2 regions of the Corynebacterium sp. H130 genome follow, and region 1 is predicted to be linked to the other one. Evidence: predicted binding sites of a transcription regulator. Region 1 holds the regulator's gene; the other holds the start of a gene.
The links. Region 1 encodes LexA, which represses DNA repair genes until DNA is damaged. Its sites were predicted from a motif close to CGAACANNTGTTCG; they were not measured.

Region 1 (6,599 bases):
AAGGATGGCCACCGAGTTCAGCTGCTTGCGAATGTGCAGGATGGCAATGCAGCTCGAATCGCTGCGGAGACGGAAGCCGAGGGTATTGGCCTTTTCCGTACCGAACTGTGCTTCCTTTCTGCCACCTCGGAACCATCGGTCGAGAATCAGGCTGAGGTTTACCAAAAGGTCTTCGACGCGTTTCCAACGTCGAAGGTTGTTGTACGCACCCTCGATGCGGGCTCTGACAAACCAGTTCCATTTGCATCGATGGCTCAGGAAGACAACCCAGCACTCGGCGTTCGTGGCCTGCGAATTGCGCGGAAGAATGAGGAGATGCTCTGCCGCCAGCTCGATGCCATTGCGCTCGCTTCCAAGCAAGCTGGACGTGGTGAAGACATTCCGACTTGGGTGATGGCACCTATGGTGGCAACTGCGTATGAGGCGGAATGGTTCGCTCGGTTGTGCCGTGAGCGTGGACTAACCGCGGGCGCGATGATCGAGGTCCCTGCCGCAGCGCTGATGGCAGATCACCTACTGCCTCACCTGGACTTTGTGTCCATTGGTACCAATGACCTCACGCAGTACACGATGGCAGCAGATCGCCTGTCTCCGGAATTGGCTTACCTCACTGATCCTTGGCAGCCCGCTGTTCTAAGGCTCATTCAGCACACCTGCGAAGTTGCAAAGGTCACTCAAACGCCAGTTGGCGTGTGTGGTGAGGCAGCTGCTGATCCATATCTGGCCTGCGTGCTCACCGGTTTGGGTGTCTCGTCGCTGTCGGCTGCTTCAAATTCCGTGGCAGCTGTTGGCGCGCACCTGGCCGAAGTTGATATTGAGTTCTGTATGAGGGCCGCCGAGGTCGCTATGGCAGCCTCGGGCGCTCAAGAAGCCCGCAGGGCCGTGCACGAGCTTTACGACGCTGAAGTTAGCCAACAATAGTAACTAGATCCGGTCTGAGCGCGTCCGGAGTTGGGACCGCTCTGAGCGGATCGCCGATCTCGGCATTAGCCCACGCTAGTGCCGAGATCAATGCGTTTCCGGGGTCGGTTTCGTTCTCGCTGAGCAGCAGCCCGGTCAGCGCGAAGTCTATCCACGGTAGCCATTGTTTGCCCGCGGCTGCCTCGTACGATCCGGACACTGTGCTTCCCGCTGAGTGATAGTCGAAGTGCTGGCGGTCGTGGCAGACCAAAATCTGCGGTACTTCGGCATCCTGCAGGGTGCGCACAGCGGTAGCAAAGCTGGCTTCGTTGTCGAATTCAGCCGCACTCATGACTAACAGGTCGGGTTTGGTTGTAAATACTTGTCGCAGCACCGCGCCCAATGCAGCTCCCGAGGTGCTCACTGCAATGCGTACGCCAGGATGATAGAGCCGGAGCGCGCGCATGACATCGACGTACCATGCTGCATGGGCGACGTCGGGAAGCACACCACTAAGGACCACCCAGTCAGCGTTTTCCGCCTGTGAAATGCACAGATCGCGCAGCATGGCCAGCTCGGAGGTTTTGAGGGCCATGGGGGGATCGACGAATTGCAGTTGCCGGGAATCCGGTGAATCAATGAGGTAGCGAACCGGAATGGGGCCGGGAACGTCGATGAGCTCGTACGGGACCCCGTTGAGGCTGAGGGCGCGAACGTAGTGGCTGACTTCCGGTGCTGGAAGCAGTACTTTGGTGTCTTTACCAGCACAGAAGAGCGCGGTGGCTACGTTGGTGCCACCTCCGGCTGGGACCACAGCTACGTCATCCAGTTGATTGGTCTCGCTCCAGGAAATGGGTGCGGCCAAAGTGGAGGTGCGAAAAAGCTCTGGTGTGGTGGATACGCTCAGAATCATGAGGCGATGACCACCTGAATTTCACGCTCCCGAAGCGCTTCCACAATCGAGGCGGGGGCGCCGGAGTCGGTAACGACTACGTCAATGTCGTCGATTCCCGCGAAGCTCACGAGGTAATCATTGCCAAGTTTGGTGGAATCGCACAGCACCACGACTTGTTGGGCGTTCGTTATCATCGCGCGCTTAACAGCAGCTTCTTGAGAGTCGGCTGTGGACAAGCCGTGGTCAAGGGTGAGGGCGTTGGTGCCGATGAAAGCGACTTCGGCCCGCATCAAAGCAAGGGTGCGTAGGGCAGTGTCTCCCACGACAGCTTGAGTGATACCGCGGACGGTGCCACCAAGAAGCTGGACTTCGTCGATGCCAGCATTAGCGAGGTTGAGTGCGATGGAGAGGCAATTGGTGACGATTGACCATTGGCTCGCGTAGGGCTGCTCTGCCACGAGATCGGCAAATATCGAAATCGTTGTACCTGCATCCAGAAAAATGCCGCCGTTGCGGTCGGGGAGGAACGCAAGGGCAGCCCGAGCGATAGACATTTTGGCATCTGAGGCAGACTTGTAGCGGGTATCGAGACTGAACTCGGTGGTGAGGAAACTCTGGGTCGCTACGGCGCCACCGTGAACCCGGTGCACGATGCCATCGTGTGCCAGTACGGCAAGGTCCCGGCGTACCGTCTCGGCAGTGACCCCAAACTTCTCGGCAAGCTCGGTTACATTAACTCGACCTTCAACCGCAGTTAAAGAGGCTATTTGCCGTCTGCGCTCTTCCGCGTACATGTGTGGACTCCTTGGAGTGTGCGGCATGGGTGGGCAAGCCACTTGGAGACCTGTATTTGGGTTGACAGGGAGCCGCGACATTCATGAATATTGTTGAATATTTCATGTTCAGTCTCCCACAAAACCAATGCCCGATCGGACAAAACGGGCATACTGTGGCGAAAGCCTTACCGAATTTACCCCCAAAAGTGAGGGGGTAAAGCTTAGAGCTTACGCAGCACAGACACTACCTTGCCCATGATTTCAGCATGTTCGGCAGGGATAGGTGAGAAATTGTCATTGTGAGGGAGAAGCCAAATGCCAGATGAATCGGTGTGGAACTCCTTCACTGTTGCTTCACCATCAATCATCGCTGCTACGAATTCGCCCTCTTCTGCCACTGGCTGTGAGCGGACAACGACCCAGTCGCCATCGAGGATGCCGGCATCCTTCATGGATAGACCAACTACCTGGAGCATAAACAGCTCGCCGTCGCCGACGATTTCCGCTGGAAGAGGGAAGTACTCCTCAATGTTCTGTTCGGCAAGAATTGGGTTGCCGGCTGCGATGCTGCCGACCACCGGAATGAAATTAGGTGGTGTTGCATCCTCTGGCTTGGCCTTGGCTTTCTTCCAGCCCACCTTTGGGCCAGCCTTCGGCTTGCCTTCGTTTGGCATCATCCGCACGTCGACAGCACGAGGCTTGTTAGGGTCGCGTCGCAAGAAACCCTTTTCTTCCAGCTGGCGTAGTTGATAAGCGACGGACGAGGTGGACTGCAGGTCTACGGCATCGCCAATCTCCCTAATGCTTGGCGGGTAACCGCGCAGTACAACAGCGTCGCGAATAACTTCGAGAATTCGCCGTTGGCGGTCGGTGAGACGTGGTTGTGGTGCAGGCTTCTTGCTGGGCGACATTTCTTACCTCTTGGGGGTGCTTTTCGGCGGCTGATCGGTGGCGGTTTTATCGAACACTCTGATTGCTTTGCAATGTGCAAAGTGTGCGATTCGTGAAACTTTATGTTCGATCCTAACAATAAAACCTGCTGGTGTCATGGCCCGACTGTCGAAAACAGTAGAAAAGTTTCGAAAATCTGGGCCAAAACTAGACATTCGAACATGCGCGTGCTAAAAATCGAACATAGAGTCGTAAATCGAACAACTAATCGAATGTTTGATGTAGGTGTCTGACCGGCCTTCTACAGTCAAAGCATCACTAACAGAGAGGACCCAATCCACATGACCACCATGATGTTCCCACAGGCTGCACGTACTGCTAACAATAAAGCTTTTCGACACGCTGTTCCAGCAGCTTCCACCTGGAACGGCGGAGTATCTCAGCGCCGTGTTTCCGTATCGACTTTTGACGCAGGTACTCGTGTTCCTGTTCGAAGGACACGGCAAGCTCGAGTCAACAGCAGTGTGGACGGCCGTGGCAGAGGCAAGTTTAGCCAGGCTCTGTTAGGTGGACTGCTCGGGCTGGCAGCAGTCATTGCCATGATCGCGGCACCAGTCAGCGAACCGGACGACGTTTCTAACCAACCCGTTCAAATTTCCTCAATGCAGGTGAAGTAATTCAAACAGCTAAAATAGGGGCGTACATATTAAACGGTCATTGCGGTTGCCTCGGGCAGCATGTGACTTGCTTTTACTTCAGCTCGGGAGCGTATTAACTCGTGTATTGCCCTTTTTGCCACCACACCTCCTCGCGGGTGATCGATTCCCGCGTCATTGATGCAGGTGCTGCAATCAGACGCCGCAGGGAATGCATTCAATGTGAAGGTCGCTTCACCACGGTGGAAAAGGCAGTGCTCCTCGTGATCAAACGCAATGGTGTGACCGAGCCATTCAGCCGCGAAAAGGTCATCACAGGTGTTCGCCGTGCATGCCAAGGCCGAGATGTGTCTGACGACGCGTTGAAGCGATTGGCTCAGGAAGTCGAAGAGTCTGTGCGCAGTCACGGAAGCAGCCAGATCAACGCCAATGACATCGGTCTTGCAATTTTGGAGCCGCTTCGCGAACTCGACGAAGTCGCCTACCTTCGATTCGCCTCTGTATACAAGTCTTTCGAAAGCGCCGATGACTTCGAGTCTGAAATCCGACTTATGAAACGCAGGGCGCGCCAGCAGTGACAGGCGTGGCTAGCGCAATTTTGCGATAGCTTTTTCAATTCGTCGCACAGATACCGGGTGGGCTGTTCCTAGATGTTGTGCAAACAAGCTAACTCGCAACTCCTGTACCATCCATCGAATGTCCTTCACGGCTGCAGTCTTCTCCCTGCCAAGTGGTAGTTGCTCAAGACGCACGTGGAGCAGTTTTTCGCATTCCACGATCTGATCCTGTACATCAGCATCGCGATCAGGATCCCGATCCATGTTGTCTAGACGCACGCGCATGGCTTTGAGATATCTGGTCAGGTGACGAAGACGCTGCATACCGTGGATCGTCAAGGCTTGTGGAGGTAGCAAAAAGGCGAGTTGGCGCTTCATGTCGTCGATGGCCTCACCAGACCACCCTTCAAGCTCAGCTTGGACATCAAGAAACTCAACCAGAGCCGGTGCGATGCCTACGACCATCTGCCGTACTGCAGAAGGCACCTGAGGTGCAATCCTCTTCTTCAACTCATCGAAAGCTTCCGGTGTCCGAACCGGTCCGCCTGCCTCGATGAGGAGATCACGAATAGCAGCGACCTTGGCGTCTGAGACAAGGCCATTTAAACCGCCATGTGGGTAATTGTCCACGGCAACCCGCTGCTTCAGTGGCAGACCATTGGCCATATTTTTACCTGGCGTGTCGATAGCTCTCAGGAGGAGTGTCAGGGTTGAGGTCAGCATCGCGGCGTCAGCCTCGGCCTTCGTTGGCATGGCCTTGACGGCTACCCCTTCTGATGTCACCACCAAAGCCGGGTAGGCAACAATGTTCTGCCCATCGACGGTGGTGACGATTTCTTCTGAAATCGCGCCTTGGCCGTCAGAACTCCAGGTAGCAGCAGGAGGCGCAACGGTCTTTCCCCGCTGAACTGCCTTATGGACCGATGCTCGAATCTTGCCAGTGCTTCGGGCCTTGAGCTGTTGCAGATCTTTGTCAGAGTCGATGATCTTTCCGCGCTTATCTACAGCTGCAAAGGTGACCCGAAGGTGTGGGGGAAGCTTGGATACATCGAAATCGCTGGCGCTAATGCCTGAAGCACCCAAACCACGAAGCGTTGTGGCAAGTTGCTCCAGCAGGGACCCGAAATGCGGTTTCAACTCAGGTAGTGCGCGAGCCGCAAAGTCCGGCGCCGGAATGACGCTGCGACGCAGATGCTTTGGGAGACTGCGGATCAACTCAGTAACGAGGTCGTGGCGAAGCCCCGGAACCAGCCACTCAAAACCGTCTTCGGAAACACCAGCCAACAGCGGAACTGGAATACGAACGGTGACACCGTCATATTTATGGCCCGGCTCAAAGAAGTAGCTGAGCTCAAACTCAAGCGAGCCATGATGCCACACGTCAGGGAACTGTTCTTCGTCTACTGCTTCCGCAGAGTCGGCTAACAGTTTGTTGGGGTCGAAGGACAACAGGTCGGGTTCTGAAGATCTCTTCTTCTTCCACCAGGAGTCAAAGTGCCGCGCCGTGGTGATGTGCTCAGGAAGACGCTGATCATAAAAGTCGAACAGCGCTTCCTCATCGACGACGATATCTCGCCTACGCGCCTTATCTTCCAAACGTGCAGCTTGCTCAAGTTTTTGCACGTTGTCGTGGAAGAACTGGTGATGGGTGTTCCATTGGCCGTCGATAAGCGCGCTGCGGATGAACATGTCCCGCGCCGCCACGGCATCGACCTTGTGGTACGGCACAAGCTTGTCGACGACCACAGTGACACCGAATAGCGTTGATTTTTGATACACCATTGCAGCGCCTCGCTTGGAGGACCAATGAGGCTCGGAGTACTGATGGCGGAGGAGGTCACCAGCAAGACGCTCGACCCACGCAGGATCGATTTTTGCCACGTCACGGGCCCACAAACGAGAGGTATCAACGAGCTCAGCCGCC
Region 2 (6,599 bases), on a different contig from region 1:
TGAAGCTCGAGATTGAGGGTGGCGATCCGGCCTACGCCGACGTCCTCGTCCTGGAGCGCGGCGTGCGCTACGGATTGATTTCCGACATTGACGACACGGTCATGGTCACCATGCTCCCCCGCGCCCTCCATGCCGCATATAACTCCTGGTACCTGCGTACCAATGCTCGTAAGGCCGTTCCTGGCATGGCTTCGTTCTACGAGGCTTTGCGGGAGCGCTTCGGCGAGAACATGCCGGTGTTTTACCTGTCTACCGGCGCGTGGAATACCTTCCCGGCACTGGATACCTTCCTGAAGGAAAACCGCTTCCCACGTGGACCGATGCTGCTCACCGACTGGGGCCCAACCGCAACCGGCATGTTCCGTTCCGGCCAGGAGCACAAGAAGGTTCAGCTGCGCAACCTGGTCATCGATTTCCCGGATATCCACTGGATCCTCGTCGGCGACGACGGCCAGCACGACCCGCTGATCTACGGAAATTTCGTATCCGAGCACCCGGACCGCGTCACCATGGTTGCGATTCGCCAGCTCACCCCAGGCGAACACGTCCTGGCTCACGGCACCGCCACTCCAATAGAATCCGGCACCAACTACACCCCGGTGCCATGGATCGAGGGCAGCGATGGCGCGGCGTTGCGCCTGGAATCCGCCAAGCTGAACGATCACGATTAGGCAACACTTAGGGCCAGGAGGCGGAACATTTGTGATCACTTTCCCCTACTGTGGAGTCACACACTCATCGAGGTTAGGAGAGCTATGAATCACGACGTACCGGGAGTACCGACCTCCACCCCAGCTCAGAAGGCAGAGCCAACGGATCCGCGTGGGCCGATCCCTCCTAAGCCAGACCAGGGCAGCCCGAAGCCACACACCCCGACGGGTTGCCCGGTTCACGCCAACCCGGCCGACTTCGGCGAGCAGGGCGCTTTCCACACCACCCAGCAGGGCGCTCGCATCAATGACACGGACCACTCCCTGAAGGCTGGCCGTCGCGGCCCACTGCTCATGCAGGATCACCACTTCCGCGAGAAGATCACTCACTTTGACCACGAGCGCATCCCGGAGCGTGCAGTTCACGCCCGTGGCGCTGGTGCCCATGGTGTGTTCAAGGCCAATGGGGCGGCGGCGAAGCTGACCCAGGCCGGGTTCCTTGCCAAGGACGTGGAAACCCCTGTTTTCGTGCGCTTTTCCACTGTATTGGGCTCCCGCGGCTCCGCAGACACCGTGCGCGATACCCGAGGCTTTGCCACCAAGTTCTACACGTCCGAGGGAACCTTCGACCTGGTGGGCAACAACATGCCGATCTTCTTTATCCAGGACGCGATCAAGTTCCCGGATCTCATTCACGCAGGTAAGCCGCACGCTGACCGCGAAATTCCGCAGGCCCAGAGCGCGCACGATACGTTCTGGGACTTCGTCACGCTCCACACCGAGGCCACCGCGCACACCCTGTGGAACATGTCCGACCGAGGCATTCCGCGTTCGCTCCGCATGATGGAAGGCTTCGGCATCCACACCTTCCGCCTGATCAACGACTCCGGCGAGACGTGCCTGGTGAAGTTCCACTGGAAGCCGAAGCTCGGCGTGCACTCCATGGTGTGGGAGGAAGCGCAGCTCACCGGCGGCATGGACCCGGACTTCCACCGCCGCGACCTTGCCGACGCCATCGAAGCTGGCGCCTTCCCGGAGTGGGACCTCGGCGTGCAGGTATTCCCTGACACCCCGGAGGAAACCTTCGAGGGCATCGACCTCCTCGACCCAACCAAGTTCGTTCCAGAGGAACTCGCTCCCGTCCAGATCATCGGCACGATGACCCTGAACGCGAACCCGACGAACTACTTCGCCGAAACCGAGCAGGTCGCCTTCCACCCTGGTCACCTGGTGCCGGGCATCGACCTCACCAACGACCCACTGCTCCAGGGCCGACTCTTCTCCTACCTGGACACCCAGCTGTCCCGCCTGGGTGGCCCGAACTTCTCCCAGCTGCCGATCAACCGTCCGCACGCGCCAGTCAACGACAACTTCCGCGACGGCATGCACCAAACCGCGATCCACGGCGGCGCCCCGTACAACCCGAACTCCCTCGGCGCGGGCTGCCCGTTCATTGCAGGCGAGGCAACGCTCATCGACGTCCCGCAGGACGTCTCCGGTACCTTCACCCGCGAAAAGCCGGCCTCCTTTGATGACCATTTCTCGCAGGCCACCCTGTTCTTCGAATCCCTCACCCCGGTCGAGCAGGATCACGTCGCTTCCGCCTACGCGTTCGAATTGGGCAAGTGCTACGAGAAGGCCATCAAGGAACGCGCCCTCACGGTCCTGGCCCGCATTTCCCCGAAGCTGTGCTCCGCTGTCGCTGCCGAACTCGGCCTGAAGGCACCGACCTCCGACGAAGTCGCCAAGGTCACCCCTTCCAAGGCGCTATCCCAGCTGGGTAAGACCTGGCCTATCGACGGCCGCACCGTCGGCATCCTCACCGCCGACGGCCACGCCGACGACCAGGTCGCAGCCCTCAAGGATGCGGGTGTGACACCGCTCGTGATCGCCAAGACTGGTGGCGACGGCATCAACCGCACCTACTCCACCACCCGGTCCACCGAGTTCGATGCCCTGGTGATTGTGGAGCAGCCGGATCTGCCGGAGGTAGCACTGCTCGTCGAGGAAGCAAAGCGCCACTTCAAGCCAGTATCCGAGTCTGTCGAAGAAGTGCTTGGCCAGCTGCCGAAGCACCGCACCTGGGGCTAGCGGAGCCACGTGGTGCTAGCGGAGCACCTCCTCCGTTAGCACCTCAAACGGTTGGGTAAGGACGTCCCTTTACGAGGGCACCCTGATGCAGCTGAGGTCGATGGGGCGTCGATAAGCGTGCTGGCCCACACTGTGGCGCGGAACCTCAAATGGAGGCGACCTTGGGGGATTCGATGGGATATCTGAATCAATTTCGGTGGTTTACTCCTGGCGGGGAGCAGGAGCCTGTGCCTAACCAGGGATTCAACTCGCTCGAAATCGTGGGTCCAGCTGCGATTGGCCTCAAGCATCTGCGGTTTATGAGATTCGCGCGCAGGTTTGGGCAATCACTTTCGCGCCCACGGTCATTCAAGACAGCAATGTACACTTCATCATCTTGACCTGCTCTTTTAAGAAGTAGAACAAGGCTCCTACCGATGAGCTCAAAAGAGCACGCTAACGTTAACTCTGGACTTTCTGAAGCTCTGAAACCGATTTACAGCCCATTTCAAGCTCATTGGCGCTGGTCGGATGGGGTGCGACCGTCCAGACCCATGCGCGCGTCATCACAGGTTCGCTGTCCGTTACCCGGGTAAATGGTGGCCGCGTTCAATCGGATTCAACGGGACGAGCGATCGCAATTGGCAGCCTGGTGTCGTTAGTGCCGGCGGGCGTGCTTATCGCCCGGGCCGCTGGTTCGGCAAGCTCGAAACGGGAACTCCTGGCGCTCCGTCTTTTAGGTATTGCATTCCTGGGGAACACATTGCCGCAGCTCATGGGCACCGAATTTGAGCGCAAGTTCATGACCCCTACCGCCCTCGCGCTGGACATGGGGTGTCTGGGGCTCGGTTATAAAACCTCCTCATCAACGACCTCAAACGGTTGAGTGAGATATTCGTTGAGCGCATAGCTCAGCGAATCGAGCGCGTCTTCGCCAGAACTTTCTACTTGTACGAGTCCGCCATCCAGCGGAGTCAATGTGACGCCGCCGAGGTCGCGCTGGGTTATTGTCTGCGCGGTCCGCACGGTTACTCGGAAACGCTTCTTTCGAGCCAAGTGCCATTTTTGCGGGGGTTTCCAGGTGGTCATGATTTTAGGGTAGTTGGTTTGGCCGTGCTTTCGGTCCGCTTGTTGCTTGCTTTCGGTCCGCTTGTTGCTTGCTTTCGGTCCGCTTGGGGGGCCGCTTGTCGACGCCTAAAGTTCGCATACTGTTAACCCGTTGTTTGTTTACCTGGGACGCATATCTGTTCTAATATGGAGTCATAACCGAGGCCAAGAGTTACATGCTTGAAGGGGGTGACCTCGGTGGACCTAAAGTACGTTGTTGAACGAATTCGACATGATCTCGAATTGTTGGAACACCAGTTCGCCACGCCGTCCGCTGAGGCCTTTGAGCAACACCACGAAGCGATCGAGCTCCTAGAGCACGCGCTCCACATCAAAACCCAGCTCGACGCCTCCTTTACCTACTCCGCCATGGCTGCCGGATCAGGTTCAAAGGTTGGCTCCGCGAAGACACTGGACTACCTCACCAAACGCCTCGGCCTTTCTCGAGCTGAAGCGATGCACCGCATGGACCTAGCCAACAGGCTCCACCGCGCCGGCGACCCTATCGCTGCCGAATGCCAGGCGGCCATAGCCCAACAATCGATATCCAGCGAAACCGCACGCATTATCGATAGAGAACTGAAGAAGCTCGACCACTCACTCAAGAGCCACACCCCAGAACTCATCTCCACTGCCCTGAAAGCTGTCAGCCCCGATGAAACCCGCAGGTTGTTACGTAACCGGGTAAACGAACTCAATAATCAACTCGATCCTGATCCGACCCGCGCCCGTCGTAAACGCTCATTCCGCATGGGAGCCCAAGACCGCGACGGCGGAGTCGAATTCTCCGGCTACGCACCCGCCGCCGACGCTGCAATGCTCGAAGCCGCACTAGCCAACAGCATCCGCGGTGGCGCAGCAGCTCAAAACAACGAAAACCGCACCTTTACCCAGAAGCGCTACGACGCACTCATGGGCATCATCCGCCAGCACGAACGCCTACTGTCCAGCACCAACCGCAAAGGCCTCGGCACCATCGTCCTGTCCCTCACCGAAAACGATTTACTGAACCTCAACAACACAACCCAGATCCGGACCAACACCTCCTACAGCCTCACCCCATACGAACTCCTCGCACTGGGAATCACCAGCAAGGGCATGAGCCTGCTCCACGGCCCCGAAGGAGACCCCATCGCAGCGGCCACCCACTCGCGGCACGCCACAATCGAACAAAAAATCATCCTCGCAGTCACCGAAGGGGTCTGCACACACCCCGGATGCGACCAAGCCGCCATCTGGTGCGACTCCCACCACATCACAGCCTGGATCCAAGGCGGACACACCGACCTCAGCAACCTCACCCTGCTCTGCAGACACCACCACACCAGCAACGATGACACCAAACGAAGACCCGACCGGGGCCACGCCGAACGCTGCCCCAATACAAAACGCGTCGGCTACCACGAACAACCCGGCGCGCCCCCACAATTCAATGACTCCTACCCCGCCAACCAATCAGCCGGGGCCCAACTCCGGGCATAGTAAAAGCCCCGGCCTATCAAGACCGGGGCTCTACCTTCTGTGGGCGAAGGGGGACTTGAACCCCCACGTCCTTGCGGACACTGGCACCTGAAGCCAGCGCGTCTGCCATTCCGCCACTCGCCCGAGCAACATCAATTGCGACTCCAATAACTTAGCACGTACCACCTGCAAATCTACAAATCCGCAGCTAATGCCCCTATACTGGACACGTTAAAATCGAAGGAGGTGTGCTCGTGGGATTGATGGATCGTTTCGCAAGGCTCGACTCAGCAATGCAACGTGGACTCGATAATGGGCTGGCCCGAGTATTCGGCGGCAACGTTGTACCCGCAGAAATCGAAGAAGCGCTCAAACAACAAGCCGAAGACGGACGCGTCCATACCTATGAAGGAACGGTCGAAGCGCCCAACATCTACGACGTCTTCGTCTCCCGCCAAGACCGCGACAACCTCGCCGAGCAGCACCCACGCCTCGAAGAAGACCTCGCCGACCTCATGACGCGCCACCTCCGCAACCAAGGCTGGGTCGCCGTCGGCCCCATCACAGTTCGCATCCAAGCCAGCGAATCCCTCAAAACCGGCCAGCTAAAACTGAATTCCAGCAGCGACGAAAATTCCAGCATCGATGAAGTGGAAGAAAAGCCAGTGACGCAACACCTCAACCTCCTCCTGCAAGACGGCTCCAGCCGCACCTACACAGTGAGGGAAGGATCCAACATCATCGGCCGCGGCACCGAAGCTGACCTCCGTCTCCCCGACACCGGCGTCTCCCGCGAACACGCCGAAATCACCTGGAACGGCGAAGACGCAGTTCTCACCGACCTGCAAAGTACCAATGGAACCACTGTGAATGACATGCCAGTTGATAACTGGATGCTCGCCGACGGCGATGTCATTACCATGGGGCACTCGCGCATCGAAGTCAGAATCACGAAGGGATAGCAGATGGACATCGGAATTTTGCTCATCTTCCGCATCGGCCTCCTCGCGCTGCTGTGGCTCTTCATCCTCGTGATCGTGCGCACCATCCGCAAAGACCTCGGCCAAGCAGCCGGCCCCGCCACCAAGCCGACCTTCAAAGCCAAAGGCCAGCCCCGCCTCCTGACAATTGTGGACGGCCCACTCACCGGCTCCCACCTCGACATTTCCACCCTGCAGGAAATAACCATGGGCCGCAGCAACGACGCAGACTTCACCGTCGGTGACGACTACGCTTCCGGCCGCCACGCCCGCCTCTTCCGCCGCGGCCACGACTGGTTCGTCGAAGACCTCGCCTCCCGCAACGGCACCT

Region 2: the regulator LexA is predicted to act here: its motif matches at 3,958-3,971, upstream of WG939_RS07110 (HNH endonuclease signature motif containing protein).

The regions. Positions count from the first base shown of each region.
Region 1 is NZ_JBBHLA010000001.1:293,117-299,715, reverse strand. Features, by position in the region: gene ptsP (phosphoenolpyruvate--protein phosphotransferase) at 1-921, shown strand, start outside; gene WG939_RS01440 (hypothetical protein) at 908-1,813, opposite strand; gene WG939_RS01435 (DeoR/GlpR family DNA-binding transcription regulator) at 1,810-2,589, opposite strand; gene lexA (transcriptional repressor LexA) at 2,793-3,482, opposite strand; gene WG939_RS01425 (hypothetical protein) at 3,804-4,139, shown strand; gene nrdR (transcriptional regulator NrdR) at 4,241-4,696, shown strand; gene hrpA (ATP-dependent RNA helicase HrpA) at 4,706-6,599, opposite strand, start outside.
Region 2 is NZ_JBBHLA010000003.1:182,478-189,076, reverse strand. Features, by position in the region: gene WG939_RS07125 (App1 family protein) at 1-671, shown strand, start outside; gene WG939_RS07120 (catalase) at 756-2,741, shown strand; gene WG939_RS07115 (hypothetical protein) at 3,570-3,809, opposite strand; gene WG939_RS07110 (HNH endonuclease signature motif containing protein) at 4,026-5,309, shown strand; tRNA gene WG939_RS07105 (tRNA-Leu) at 5,350-5,432, opposite strand; gene WG939_RS07100 (DUF3662 and FHA domain-containing protein) at 5,543-6,250, shown strand; gene WG939_RS07095 (FHA domain-containing protein FhaB/FipA) at 6,254-6,599, shown strand, end outside.